Methanococcus vannielii SB: one gene and its partners. The protein of the gene in region 1 binds, or shares a complex with, the protein of each later gene. Links are inferred from orthologs where the notes say so. Each region holds a gene or a part of one and is shown in the gene's direction. Other genes may lie near its edges.

Region 1 (3,945 bases):
GTTTCAAGATTAGCTAAAATTATTCACTAATTAGGCATGTGGGTGAAATTATGGTTTTGACAAACTCAAAACAGCCAAGAAAACAAAGAAAAGCACTCTACAACGCACCATTACATTTAAGAAATAGCGTTATGTCTGCAATGTTATCAAAAGCATTAAAAGAAAAATACGGTAAAAACGCCCTACCTGTGAAAAAAGGAGATACTGTAAAAGTTCTTCGTGGAAGTTTCAAAGGAATTGAAGGCGAAGTTTCAAAAGTCAACTATTCAGGATACAAAATTATTGTTGAAGGAGTAGTTAACAAAAAGCAGGATGGAAAAGAAACGCCGTACCCAATTCATCCATCAAACGTTATGATTACAAAAATGGAAGATTCAGACGAAAAGAGATTTAAAACATCAAATAAATAAGAGGTGCGAGCATGGCAATTAAAGGACCTAGAAAACATCTTAAAAGATTGGCTGCTCCAGCAAATTGGCAACTTCCTAGAAAAGAAAGAACATTTACTGTGAGACCATCACCTGGACCACATTCAATGGACAAATCCTTGCCGTTATTATTAATTGTAAGAGATACTTTAAAATGTGCTGATAATGCAAGAGAAGCTAAAAAAATTATCCAAATGGGCAAAATTTTAATTGACGGCGTCAAGAGAAAAGAATACAAACACCCTGTAGGATTAATGGATGTTTTATCAATTCCTGAACTTAACGAAAATTACCTTGTATTATTTGACGAAAATGGAAGAATCAGTTTGAAAAAGACTGAAAAAACCGGCGTAAAATTGTGCAAAATCGTGAATAAAACTGTTATTAAAGGTGGCCATATCCAGTTGAACCTTCACGATGGTAGAAACCAAATTGTAAAAGTTGCAAATGCTTTAAAAGCAGAAGAAGACATTTACAAAACTGGAGATAGCGTTTTAGTTTCATTACCTGAACAAGCAGTTGTAGGACATGTTGAATTTAACGAAGGGAAGTTAGCATACATCACTGGCGGTAAACACGTAGGAGAATTTGCTAAAGTCGTTGAAGTTGAAAAAAGAACATTGTACTCTGACATCGTAACCTTAGAAAATAAGGACGGAGAAAAATTCAAAACAATTAAACCTTATGTGTTCATTGTAGGTCAGGATGAACCCGTAATCTCAATGTAATACCCATAAAATTAGAGGAGGACGAAACATGTCATTCCAAGAAGTTTGGGAAAAAGAGCCTATGAAAAAACCAAGAATTCAGAAAGTTACAGTTAACTTCGGTGTTGGAGAGGCTGGCGATAGGTTAACAATAGGTGCGAAAGTTATTGAAACATTAACCGGCCAAGCACCAGTAAGAACTTTGGCAAAACAAACAAACCCTGCATTTGGCATCAGAAAAAAGTTACCTATTGGATTGAAAGTTACCTTAAGAGGTAAAAATGCGGAAGAATTCCTTGAAAATGCATTTGTTGCATTCAAAGTGTCAGGAAAAGTTCTTTATGCATCCTCATTTGACAAAGTAGGAAACTTCTCATTCGGTGTTCCAGAACACATCGACTTTCCAGGTCAAAAATATGACCCTACAGTTGGAATCTATGGTATGGACATTTGTGTAACCTTTGAAAAACCAGGGTACAGAGTAAAGTCTAGAAAGTTAAAAAGAAGCCACATTCCAGCGAAACACTTGGTTAAAAAAGAAGAAGCTATCGAGTACATCGAGAAGAAATTCGGTGCTGAAGTAGTTATGGAATAGGTGAAAAAATGACAAAAGAACCATTTAAGACGAAATATGGCCAAGGTTCAAAAGTTTGCAAAAGATGCGGAAGAAAAGGGCCAGGAATCATCAGAAAATACGGATTAGACTTATGCAGACAATGCTTCAGAGAATTAGCACCAAAATTAGGATTTAAAAAGTACGACTAAGGACAAGGAGGTAACAATATGAGTTTAATGGACCCTCTTGCAAACGCATTAAACCACGTATCCAACTGCGAAGGTGTGGGTAAAAACGTAGCTTACTTAAAACCTGCTTCAAAATTAATTGGGAGAGTTTTAAAAGTTATGCAGGATCAAGGATACATTGGAAACTTCGAATACATTGAAGATGGTAAAGCAGGCGTCTACAAAGTTGATTTAATCGGACAAATCAACAAATGTGGTGCTGTAAAGCCAAGATACGCAGTTAAGTACCAAGAATTCGAAAAATTCGAAAAGAGATACTTGCCAGCTAAAGGTTTCGGATTATTAATCGTAAGTACTCCAAAAGGATTAATGACACATGACGAAGCTAGAACTGCTGGAGTAGGCGGAAGATTAATTTCCTACGTATACTAAGGACTAATTGGAGGTATTCTTATGCCAGTTGCAGCTTTAATAAGGGAAGAAATCGAAATTCCTGGAAACGTCAGTGTTGAAGTTAATGGCAGCGAAGTTGTTGTTAAATCAGGTGCGAAAGTACTTAAAAGAGAATTGGCTTTCCCTGGAATCGAAATAAAAATGGAAAATGAAAAAGTTGTAGTTGAAAGTACGTTCCCTAAAAAAAATCAAACCGCAATGGTTGGAACATACAGGTCACACATTCAAAACATGATAAAAGGAGTAAGTGAAGGGTTTGAATACAAATTAGTAATCAGATACGCTCACTTCCCAATGAAAGTTACATTTAAAGGAAACACGGTAATTATCGACAACTTCTTAGGGGAAAAATATCCTAGAACCGCAAAAGTCATGGAAGGCGTTACTGTAAAAGTAAACGGTGAAGAAGTTATTGTAAGTGGCACTAACAAAGAGTTTGTTGGTCAAACTGCTGCAAATATCGAGCAAGCTACCAAAGTTAAAGGAAGAGACACAAGAATTTTCCAAGATGGTATCTACATTGTAGAAAAAGCAGGAAAAGTATTGTAAGGTGATCTCATGAGTGAATTCAAAAGATTAATGAGATTAAAACTCAAAATGAAACAAAAAAGACCTGAATTCAAAAGACAGGACTCACATAGATTCCAAAGAATTGGAACCATGTGGAGAAGACCTACTGGACATCACAGTGGACAGAGAATTCAAGTTACATACAGGCTTTCCCCTGTAAAAATAGGTTTTAGAGGGCCTGCTTTAGTTAGGGGGTTACACCCATCAGGATTAGAAGACATTATTGTTAACAACGTAAAACAGTTAGCTGCTTTAAACCCTAAAACTCAAGGTGCAAGAATTGCATCTGCAGTTGGTACAAGAAAAAGAATAGAAATTGTTAAAAAAGCTAACGAACTCGGAATCAGAGTATTCAACGTATCCAAACAAAAACAGGGAGAATTCTTAAGTTTATAATTTCGCTTAAGATTTAAGGTGATATTATGGATGTATCTACCCAAAGAAGAATCGCTGCAGCTGTTTTGGACTGCGGTATTGATAGAGTATGGGTTGATCCTGAAAACTTGGAAAAAGTCAAAATGGCAATCACAAAAGATGACATAAGACTTTTAATTAACGATGGAATCATTGTTAAAAAACAAGAAAAAGGTATCAGCAGCGCTAGAAAAAAGGAAGTCCAAGAGCAGAAGCGAAAGGGGAAGAGAAAAGGACCTGGCTCTAGAAGAGGAGCTAAAGGTGCAAGAACACCTAAAAAAGAAAAGTGGATGAACACAATTCGGCCATTAAGAACCCTTCTCAAAGAATTAAGAGAAAATGAGAAAATTGAAAGGTCTTCATACAGAAAATTATACAGAATGGCCAAAGGTGGCGCATTCAGAAGCAGAAACCACATGAAATTATACATGAAAGAACATGGAATTTTAGCTGAATAATTCAATTTAAGGAGGAATGATTATGGCACAGAACGCCAAACATAGAGTTCCTTTTAGAAGAAGAAGAGAAGGAAAAACCGACTTCAGACAAAGATTGGGATTACTCTTATCTGGAAAACCAAGATTAGTTGCTAGAAAATCCTTAAATAACATCATTGCTCAGCTCATGGC
Region 2 (3,981 bases), 410 kb from region 1 along the record:
ACAATTATGGAATTATCATCTACGTGTCCGTCTATATTTAAAGATACTCCATGCTTTTCAAATAGCATTTTAGCTTCTTTCTGTGTTTTTCCAACCGCATTTAATCGTTCAGGGTTAGATTTTATAGAAATTCGCCCCTTATCTGAAAAGTCAATTAATTCAATACCGTTATTGATTTTTCCAACAACCGTATGTGAAAGCGATGAAACACGGCTTTCTTGGTAGATATATAACTTTCCAACACCATTACCGATATTTCTAACTGTAATAGTGCCCCTATCTCTTTCTTCAGGATTTTCTTCATCTATTAATAGTGTTTGAAGCCTACAGTCAGTAACATACGTATTTGTATTTTCCGAAATTTCAAATGTCCCATTCTCTAAAATTGCAAGGGCATGTTCAACACTTTTTGAAGGTCCGTTAAACTCTACAGTGCAGTAGGTATATATTTTCCAACCTTCTTCAAGATTTAAATTTAAATCTGTAGTTAAGAGGTAATTAACATGTTCTTTTGACTCGCGAATTCTTTCAATAGAGACAATCAAGTCATTAGATGTAAGTGCTTTTAGAACTCGTTTACCTCCGATTAAAATACCTATTTTTGGATTTTTAAGCCCATAACTTTCTGAGGTATCCCTTTGAACAAATATTAAATTTCCTTCCGATTTATCAAGGCCGGAAACACTAAGTACAACGTCCCACTTTTTAAAATGTTTCTTTTCACTAGTTATGTCGAGATCTATTTCAATATTTCCAAAAGCAACATCAGAAACACTTTTCCAGATGATTGGCTTATTTTCAAAGGATTTATAGTTTTCATTCCAAAAGTTTACAGTTTCATTTTCATCACTTATTCCAATTACAAAAGAGCCTTTTGTGGTCTTTATATGGTATTTTTTTGATTCTTTTTCAGTTTCAGTCCGGGTTTCCTTTATTATAACAATATTTGCCCCATCTACATAATATTCTCCTGAAATAACATCTTTAAGAGTTTTTCCAGATTTTTTGTTATTGTTCACGATTACATCCATATAACCAGCCTCTTAATGGCTTAAATAATAGGAAATGAGTAAACCAGGTCTTTACTTACCTGCACCATCAAAACTATTTTATACTTAAATAACATACTATGTTGACTAACTGTACATTATATATATGATATTTTAAATAGCTTAGCGGACAGATTAATTTATTGATTACTGTAATGAGTTTACTGTTTTAATTGAAAGATTAATTGAGGCTTTAAAAACAATATTTAACCGAAAAGGAGCGAGAATATGATTGAAAATAATACTGAAATAAAAATATCATCTAAAGCTAAGAAAATTCTAAGGTCACAATCCCATGAAATTGAGCCAGTTGTTTGGATTGGAAAAGAAGGGATGGATAAAACGATTGAAGAAATTAAAAGGCAAGTAAAAGATAAGAGCCTTATAAAAATTAAAATACGAACTAGTGCACTTGAAAGTGAAGATAAGGCTGAAATGGCAGAGAAAATTGCCAAAGAGACTGGTGCAGAAGTAATTAGTTTGGTAGGAAATGTAATAACTATTTTTAAGCCGAAAGAAGGCTGGAAAAAGTATGGAACAAAGAAAATTAAGCAGGAAAAATATATCGAAGAATTCGAAGGATTACGGTCAAAAAAATCACTCCTCCGGAAATAATCGGTTAAATACCTATAAAGCCTGTATTTTAATCTTTTTTCTATTTTATGCTTTTTTAAGATTTTTAACAAACATGGGAAAATATTATATACATGTTTTTATTATTATAATAAGATTGCTCGGTCTTAAGGATTTTAAAGATTTTTATGAATCCGTTAATTGTCCAGGTTATCCAGATATGAGTTACAAAAGGATGAACTGAACGTAAATATTGAGGTGTTTGCATGGTAACTGTTTACGATGTACCAGCTAATGAATTGATTGCAAAATTAGCAGAGAAGTTAAAAGAAATGGGCGTAGAAGAGCCAGAATGGGCAATGTTTGTTAAAACTGGTGCTCATAAAGAAAGAAGGCCAGACGATGTAGAATGGTGGTACAAAAGATGTGCTGCTATTTTAAGAAAAGTCTACATGAATGGACCAGTTGGCGTTGAAAGATTAAGGAGCGCTTACGGTGGAAGAAAGAACCGGGGAAGTGCACCTGAAAGAACCGTTAAAGGTAGCGGTAACATCATCAGAACAGCATTCCAAGCTTTAGAAGCTAAAAACTTATTAGCTAAAGCGGAAAAAGGCGGAAGAATTATTGCACCAAAAGGCCAATCCTTAGTTGACAACACTGCAAAAGAAGTAAAAGAAGCTTTATCACAATAATTTACCTTTTTATTCGGGGGTTTTTTAAATGGACCCAGAAGAAATAAAACAAAAAAAATTGCAGGAAATGCAAGCAAAAGCCCAAGATCCAGAGTATCAAAGGCAAATGCAAGAGCAACAAATGCAGTATGAAATGCAAAAACAAAAAGTACTTAGGCAAATCCTTTCTGAAGAAGCAAGGTCTAGGCTAGCAAGAATAAAACTTGCAAAACCGGAATTTGCACGGCAGGTGGAATCTCAGTTGATACAACTTGCTCAAGCAGGTAGGCTTCCGGTTCCGCTTACTGATGAGTACTTTAAGGGACTTCTCGATAAAATATACGAGATGAATAAATCTACAAAAAGAGAAGTTACAATAACTAGAAGATAATGATATTCATGAAAGCTCATGTTTTATTTAGTGGTGGAAAAGATAGTTCCCTTTCTGCCATAATTTTGCATAATTTAGGCTACGAAATCCAGTTAATAACTGTGAATTTTGGAGTAATGGATTCATATCTTCATGCAAGGGAAACTGCAAATGTAATTGGCTTTCCACACGAAGTCGAGTTACTTGATATGGAATTAATTGAAAAATCTGTGGACATGATTTTAAAAGACGGCTATCCTGGAAACGGGATACAATTTTTACACAAGTCCGTTTTAGATATTCTTTCAGAAAAATACTGCGTAATTGCTGATGGGACGAGAAGGGATGATAGGGTTCCAAAACTAACCCATTCTGAAATTCAGAGTCTGGAAATGAGAAAAAATATTGAATACGTAACTCCTTTGATGGGTTTTGGCCACAAAACCATACGGAGTCTTGTAAATAATTATTTCGTAATATCCGAACTTGAAAGTGAAGATCTTTTAAAGTCCGATTACGAAACGGAAATAAGGGAAATAATAAGAAATAGGGGAGAAAATCCACTTTCTTATTTTCCAAAACATATTCAATCGAGAGTTACTGGCTTAAAAAGATACTTGTAGTTTAAAATTAAGCTATGGTATCATGAAAGCGCTTAATAGTACTTAAAGCTAGATTTGCACGAAAGGTGAAAGCATGGCAGGAAATAAACCTTTGGGTAAAAAATTAAGACTTGCAAAAGCTTTAAAACAAAATAGGAGAGTTCCTATGTTTGCAATTGCAAGAACAAAAGGAAGCGTTAAGCAACACCCAAAAATGAGACACTGGAGAAGAAATACTCTTAAAAAATAATCACATACAAAATTCTTTTTTTATTTATATAAAAATTTAAAACATAAAAAGAAATTATGATGTTAAAAAATAATCAAATTTAGTTAAAATTTAGTTAATATAAATGTTTTAAAAAAGTTTAATTTATTGGATTATTCGTTATCTCTTAAGTCTTTTACCCGTCTTGCTTTTCCTTCAAACCGTTCTAAGGTTCTGGGTTGGGCTATATTTATTTTTGAACTCAATCCTAAAACAGTTTTTAACTTATGGTCTACTTTTTTACTTATCTGTTCAAGACAGCGGTACGTTTCAAGAAACTTTCCATCGGCAAGCTCAATGTTTATTGTTAATTCATCCATATGGCCTTTTTTTGTAACAATTATTTCATAATGTGGCCCAATTTCTTCAATACTTTCAAGTACACTTTCAATTTGTGAAGGGAATACATTTACCCCCCTAATAATTAACATGTCGTCGCTTCTACCTT
Region 3 (4,236 bases), 250 kb from region 1 along the record:
AAGGCAAATGTGATAGATTATGGATCCAAAAATTAGTTATTTTCAAACATTTATTTACGCCTCAAAGACTAAAAGCTTTTCTAAGGCTGCAAAAAAACTTGGTGTTACCCAAGGAACAGTAAGTAACCACATATCTGTTTTAGAAAAGTATTTTGATGCACAACTATTTTTAAGAACTCCTGAAGGTGTAGATTTAACGCTTGAAGGAAACATCCTTTATGAAAATTCCGAAAAAATACTTGAAAGTATAAACAACTCAAAGCAACAGATGAGAATACTCCATGAACATCCTGAAGGAGTAATAAAAATTGCAGCAAGTACTACACCTGGAGAACACCTTCTTCCAAGTATACTTAAAGACTATACTAAAGAATATAAGGATGTTTCTTTTCAAATACAGATTACTGATTCTGAAAAGTGTTTTAAACTTTTAGAGGATAGGGTAGTTGATATAATTGCAGTAGGGAATATTTACGATAAAACATATGAAAGTATAGTAATCGGAAAAGACAGGCTTGTATTAATCGTTCCATCAGAACACCCTCTTTCAAAAAAATCGGTTGCAAAACTTGCAGACGTTTTAAAAGAAGACTATATTGATAGAGAAATAGGTTCGGGAACTAGAGAAATTTTGGTAGATGCATTACAAGAAAAAGGCTATTCAATGATGGATTTACACATAGTAATGAGCCTTGGAAGTACTTCTTCAATAATTACCGCAGTTTCCGAAGGTTATGGGGTAAGTATTCTTTCAGAAATTCCTGCAAGAAAAGCAGCTGAATCCGGGCAATTAAAGATAGTGCCGATTGAAGATTTAGACCTTACAAGATACCTATACCTTGTAAAGGGTAAAAAACCAAGAAATCCAAGTGCAATAAAGTCTTTTTGGGACTTTGTTTCTGGCCAGTAATTTTGAATTTTTATAAAAATCACTTAAAAAACCATATATATTTTTGTACAAAATAGGTTTGTAATAATTCATACAGATAAAACTAACTGGTGAATAGATGTTTAAAGCTACATGTAATTCAAGGGATTTTAAAAAAGTTATAAATGCGACAAGCAACCTAGTAGACGAAATTTGTTTTGAAGTAGATGAAACCGGAATTAAAGCAAGTGCAATGGATCCATCACACGTTGCCCTCGTAAGTATGGGGATGCCAAAAGAAGTTTTTGAGAGTTATGAGGGAGATATTCATGATATTGGTATTGATTTAGAAGCATTAAAAAAGATAATTGCAAGAAGTAAGGGGGATGAAAAGCTAATTTTGGAGCTTGATGATGAAAAAAATAAATTAAATGTTACTTTTAAAAGTAATGTTACAAGAAAGTTTTCAATTGCATTATATGATGTTTCATCAAGTAATTTAAAAGTTCCAGATATATCCTATCCAAATCAGGTTTCAATTAAGGCAGGGGCATTTGTTGAAGCATTAAAAGATGCGGAGCTAGTAAACGATCACATAACTCTTAAAGTAGATGAAGATAAATTTGTAATCTATTCAAAAGGTGATTTAAACCAGAGTGAAACTGTATTTGAAAATAACAATGACGAATATGAAACTTTAACTGAATTTAAAATGTCAGAACCTTCGAAAAGCACATTTAATTTAGCCTATTTAAAAGATTTAACAAAATCAACTTCAGCAGAAGATATTCTTAAAATATACTTAGGTTCAGACATGCCTGTAAAAATTGAATATGAAGTTAGCGGTTCTAAACTTGTATTTTTACTTGCACCAAGAATTGAATCTTAATTTAACTTTATTACTTTGATTTTTAAAAAGTGAAAGACATGTATAAAAAAATAAGGGATGCATTTTTTAACGAATTTTTAAAAGAGGGTTTAGGGGAATTACCTGAAAATTTTTACCCTGATGCAAAAAAATATATTGAAACAATAGACGACAATTTTAAACTTGAAAGGACGAAATATTATTTAATGGAACTTTTAAACATTCGTTATTACAAAATTAACTGCCTCAAGGAAAGCCCAAATAATACTACAAAGGATGAAAAAAAGCTTTTAAAATTTATTGAAGATATCCTCTTTGGTCGCTTAGATATTGAAGATATCTATAAAAAAGAGGATATTGATAAAAAAAAATTTAAAAATCAGCTTAATTTAGATACGGGGCATGAAAATGAAGGTGCATGTCAAAAACCAAAACCTATAAATACTGAAAGTGATATTGATATTGTAAGAGTCATCACTAAGTTCCCATGCTTTACGGACGGGAATTTGCAGTATATTTTAAACAAGAATGACATTATCTCTTTGGATAGGAAATTTTCAAAGATTTTAGAGAAACACAATGTGGTTAAACGGGTGAATGTCCATGAAGATGAAAAAAAAGATAAAAAGGTACTGTCCATACTGTAAGAAGCATACTGCCCATACAGTAGAGAAAGCTAAAAAAAGAAAAGCTAGTGAATTGAAATGGGGCCAAAGGCAGTTTAGAAGAGTAACTGCGGGGTACGGAGGATACCCAAGACCGTTACCAGGTGGAGCTAAGCCAATTAAAAAATTGGACTTACGATACAAATGTGCAGAATGTGGAAAAATGCACGAAAGGAGTAACGGCGGCTTTAGAGCAAGGATTTTTGAATTGGTAGACTAATTAAGAAAAACGGTGAGAAAAAATGCAATTAATCTCAAAACCTAAAAGCAGATTCTTAAAAGTTCAGTGTACAGACTGTAGCAACGAACAGGTTATATTTGGATGCCCTGCAACTGAAGTAAAGTGTACATCATGCGGAAAAATCATTGCTGAACCAAAAGCCTCAAAAGGGGCAATTAAGGCAAAGATTTTAGAAGTATTACAGTAAATCTTTTTTCTTTTTTCAAAAATTTTTAAAATAGCTTGAATAGTTTTATAAGTATTTAAATACTATATTGTGTATAAACTAGTCAGTATGCTATTTATAATTTAATCAAGGTGGAACTTATGCGGAAAGATTTTCCTGAAGAGGGAGATATTGTTATTGGAAATGTTACTGATGTGAAAGCATTTGGTGCATTTATCGAGCTTTTAGAGTACCCTGGAAAAGAGGGAATGGTTCATATTTCTGAAGTGTCTTCAGGATGGATTAAAAATATACGAGACCACATTAAAAAAGGTCAAAGAGTAGTTGCAAAGGTAATGAGGGTAAATCCCGGTAAAAACCAGATAGACCTTTCTTTAAAACGTGCAACTGACCAACAAAAAAAATCTAAGGTTCAAGAATGGAAAAAATTCCAAAGAGCTGAAAAATTACTCCAATTTGCATCTGAAAAGCTTGGAAAAACCCTTGAAGATGGATGGGAAGCTGTAGGTTACTTGTTAGTTGATAAATTCGGTGAACTTTACGATGCATTTGAATCAATGGTAATTGAAGGAAAAGAAGTATTAGATGAACTCGAAACTCCGGTTTCTAAAGAATGGGCAGATATGATTTATGAAGTTGCATGTGAAAACATCGAACTTTCAAACGTTAAAGTCGATGGAATTCTTACACTTACAACCACGGAACCTTCAGGGGTAAAAGTAATTAAAAACGGTCTTAAAAAGGCTTTCAAAGCAAACCCTTACGAAGACGTTAAGGTGAATATTACGTATGTCGGGGCTCCAAAATACCGGATAGAAGTAATTGCACCAGATTATAAGAGTGGTGAAGAAGTTTTAAGAAGAGTTGCAGAAGAAGCAATTGAGTATATTAAAGACTACAAGGGCGGACAGGGTAGTTTTGTTAGGGTAGAGGAGTAATCGATACCATGCAGATGAAAAAATGTCCAAAATGTGGCAAATATACTTTAAAAGAGTACTGTATTGACTGTAATGAAAAAGCAGGTACTGTCAAACCTCCAAGGTTTTCCCCGGTAGATAAATATGGAAAATACCGGAGAATGCTCAAAAAATCTTTAAAAAAATAGATGGATAAAATGGAATTACGATATAATTCAGGGAATATTTTAAACGAAGAAGTCCATAAAATTGGCATTATTGCACTTGGATCTTTTCTTGAAAATCATGGCTCAGCCCTACCAATAGATACCGATGCAAAAATAGCATCATATATTGGATTAAACGTTTCAATTTTAACGGGGGCTAAATTTTTAGGAGTAGTAATTCCATCTACCGAATACAGTTACGTAAAACACGGAATCCATAATTCTCCAAACGAAGTAGTCGAATACATAAAGATTATGATTGAACATTCCAAAAAAATTGGAATCAACAAGTTTTTAATAATAAA

The links.
Region 2: MEVAN_RS03695 (region 1) and MEVAN_RS05975 share a complex: the UniProt entries of both Methanocaldococcus jannaschii proteins name them as parts of the 30S ribosomal subunit. The link is inferred for Methanococcus vannielii SB from one-to-one orthologs.
Region 3: MEVAN_RS03695 (region 1) and MEVAN_RS05165 share a complex: the UniProt entries of both Methanocaldococcus jannaschii proteins name them as parts of the 30S ribosomal subunit. The link is inferred for Methanococcus vannielii SB from one-to-one orthologs.

The regions. Positions count from the first base shown.
Region 1 is NC_009634.1:768,623-772,567, forward strand. Bases 637-3,319 are described here. They hold MEVAN_RS03695 (30S ribosomal protein S14), read left to right. Parts: upstream 637-1,738; coding sequence 1,739-1,900; downstream 1,901-3,319. Other genes in these bases: MEVAN_RS03685 (30S ribosomal protein S4e), read left to right, coding at 637-1,156; MEVAN_RS03690 (50S ribosomal protein L5), read left to right, coding at 1,185-1,730; MEVAN_RS03700 (30S ribosomal protein S8), read left to right, coding at 1,919-2,311; MEVAN_RS03705 (50S ribosomal protein L6), read left to right, coding at 2,333-2,881; MEVAN_RS03710 (50S ribosomal protein L32e), read left to right, coding at 2,891-3,298. In the rest of the region: MEVAN_RS03675 (50S ribosomal protein L14), read left to right, coding at 1-30; rplX (50S ribosomal protein L24), read left to right, coding at 51-410; more of MEVAN_RS03685, read left to right, coding at 422-636; MEVAN_RS03715 (50S ribosomal protein L19e), read left to right, coding at 3,325-3,774; MEVAN_RS03720 (50S ribosomal protein L18), read left to right, coding at 3,797-3,945. UniProt on the Methanocaldococcus jannaschii protein: Binds 16S rRNA, required for the assembly of 30S particles.
Region 2 is NC_009634.1:1,175,168-1,179,148, forward strand. What follows is about bases 883-3,601. They hold MEVAN_RS05975 (30S ribosomal protein S19e), read left to right. Parts: upstream 883-1,888; coding sequence 1,889-2,314; downstream 2,315-3,601. Other genes in these bases: mmp3 (methyl-coenzyme M reductase-associated protein Mmp3), read right to left, coding at 883-1,031; yhbY (ribosome assembly RNA-binding protein YhbY), read left to right, coding at 1,281-1,664; MEVAN_RS05980 (DNA-binding protein), read left to right, coding at 2,343-2,684; MEVAN_RS05985 (DUF7411 family protein), read left to right, coding at 2,693-3,286; MEVAN_RS05990 (50S ribosomal protein L39e), read left to right, coding at 3,360-3,515. In the rest of the region: more of mmp3, read right to left, coding at 1-882; MEVAN_RS05995 (phenylacetate--CoA ligase family protein), read right to left, coding at 3,647-3,981. UniProt on the Methanocaldococcus jannaschii protein: May be involved in maturation of the 30S ribosomal subunit.
Region 3 is NC_009634.1:1,023,000-1,027,235, reverse strand. The notes cover bases 1,263-4,236. They hold MEVAN_RS05165 (30S ribosomal protein S27e), read left to right. Parts: upstream 1,263-2,643; coding sequence 2,644-2,829; downstream 2,830-4,236. Other genes in these bases: arfB (2-amino-5-formylamino-6-ribosylaminopyrimidin-4(3H)-one 5'-monophosphate deformylase), read left to right, coding at 3,914-4,236; MEVAN_RS05155 (RNA-protein complex protein Nop10), read left to right, coding at 3,755-3,913; MEVAN_RS05160 (translation initiation factor IF-2 subunit alpha), read left to right, coding at 2,949-3,746; MEVAN_RS05170 (50S ribosomal protein L44e), read left to right, coding at 2,340-2,621; MEVAN_RS05175 (hypothetical protein), read left to right, coding at 1,796-2,383. In the rest of the region: MEVAN_RS05185 (selenium metabolism-associated LysR family transcriptional regulator), read left to right, coding at 20-910; more of MEVAN_RS05180, read left to right, coding at 1,008-1,262.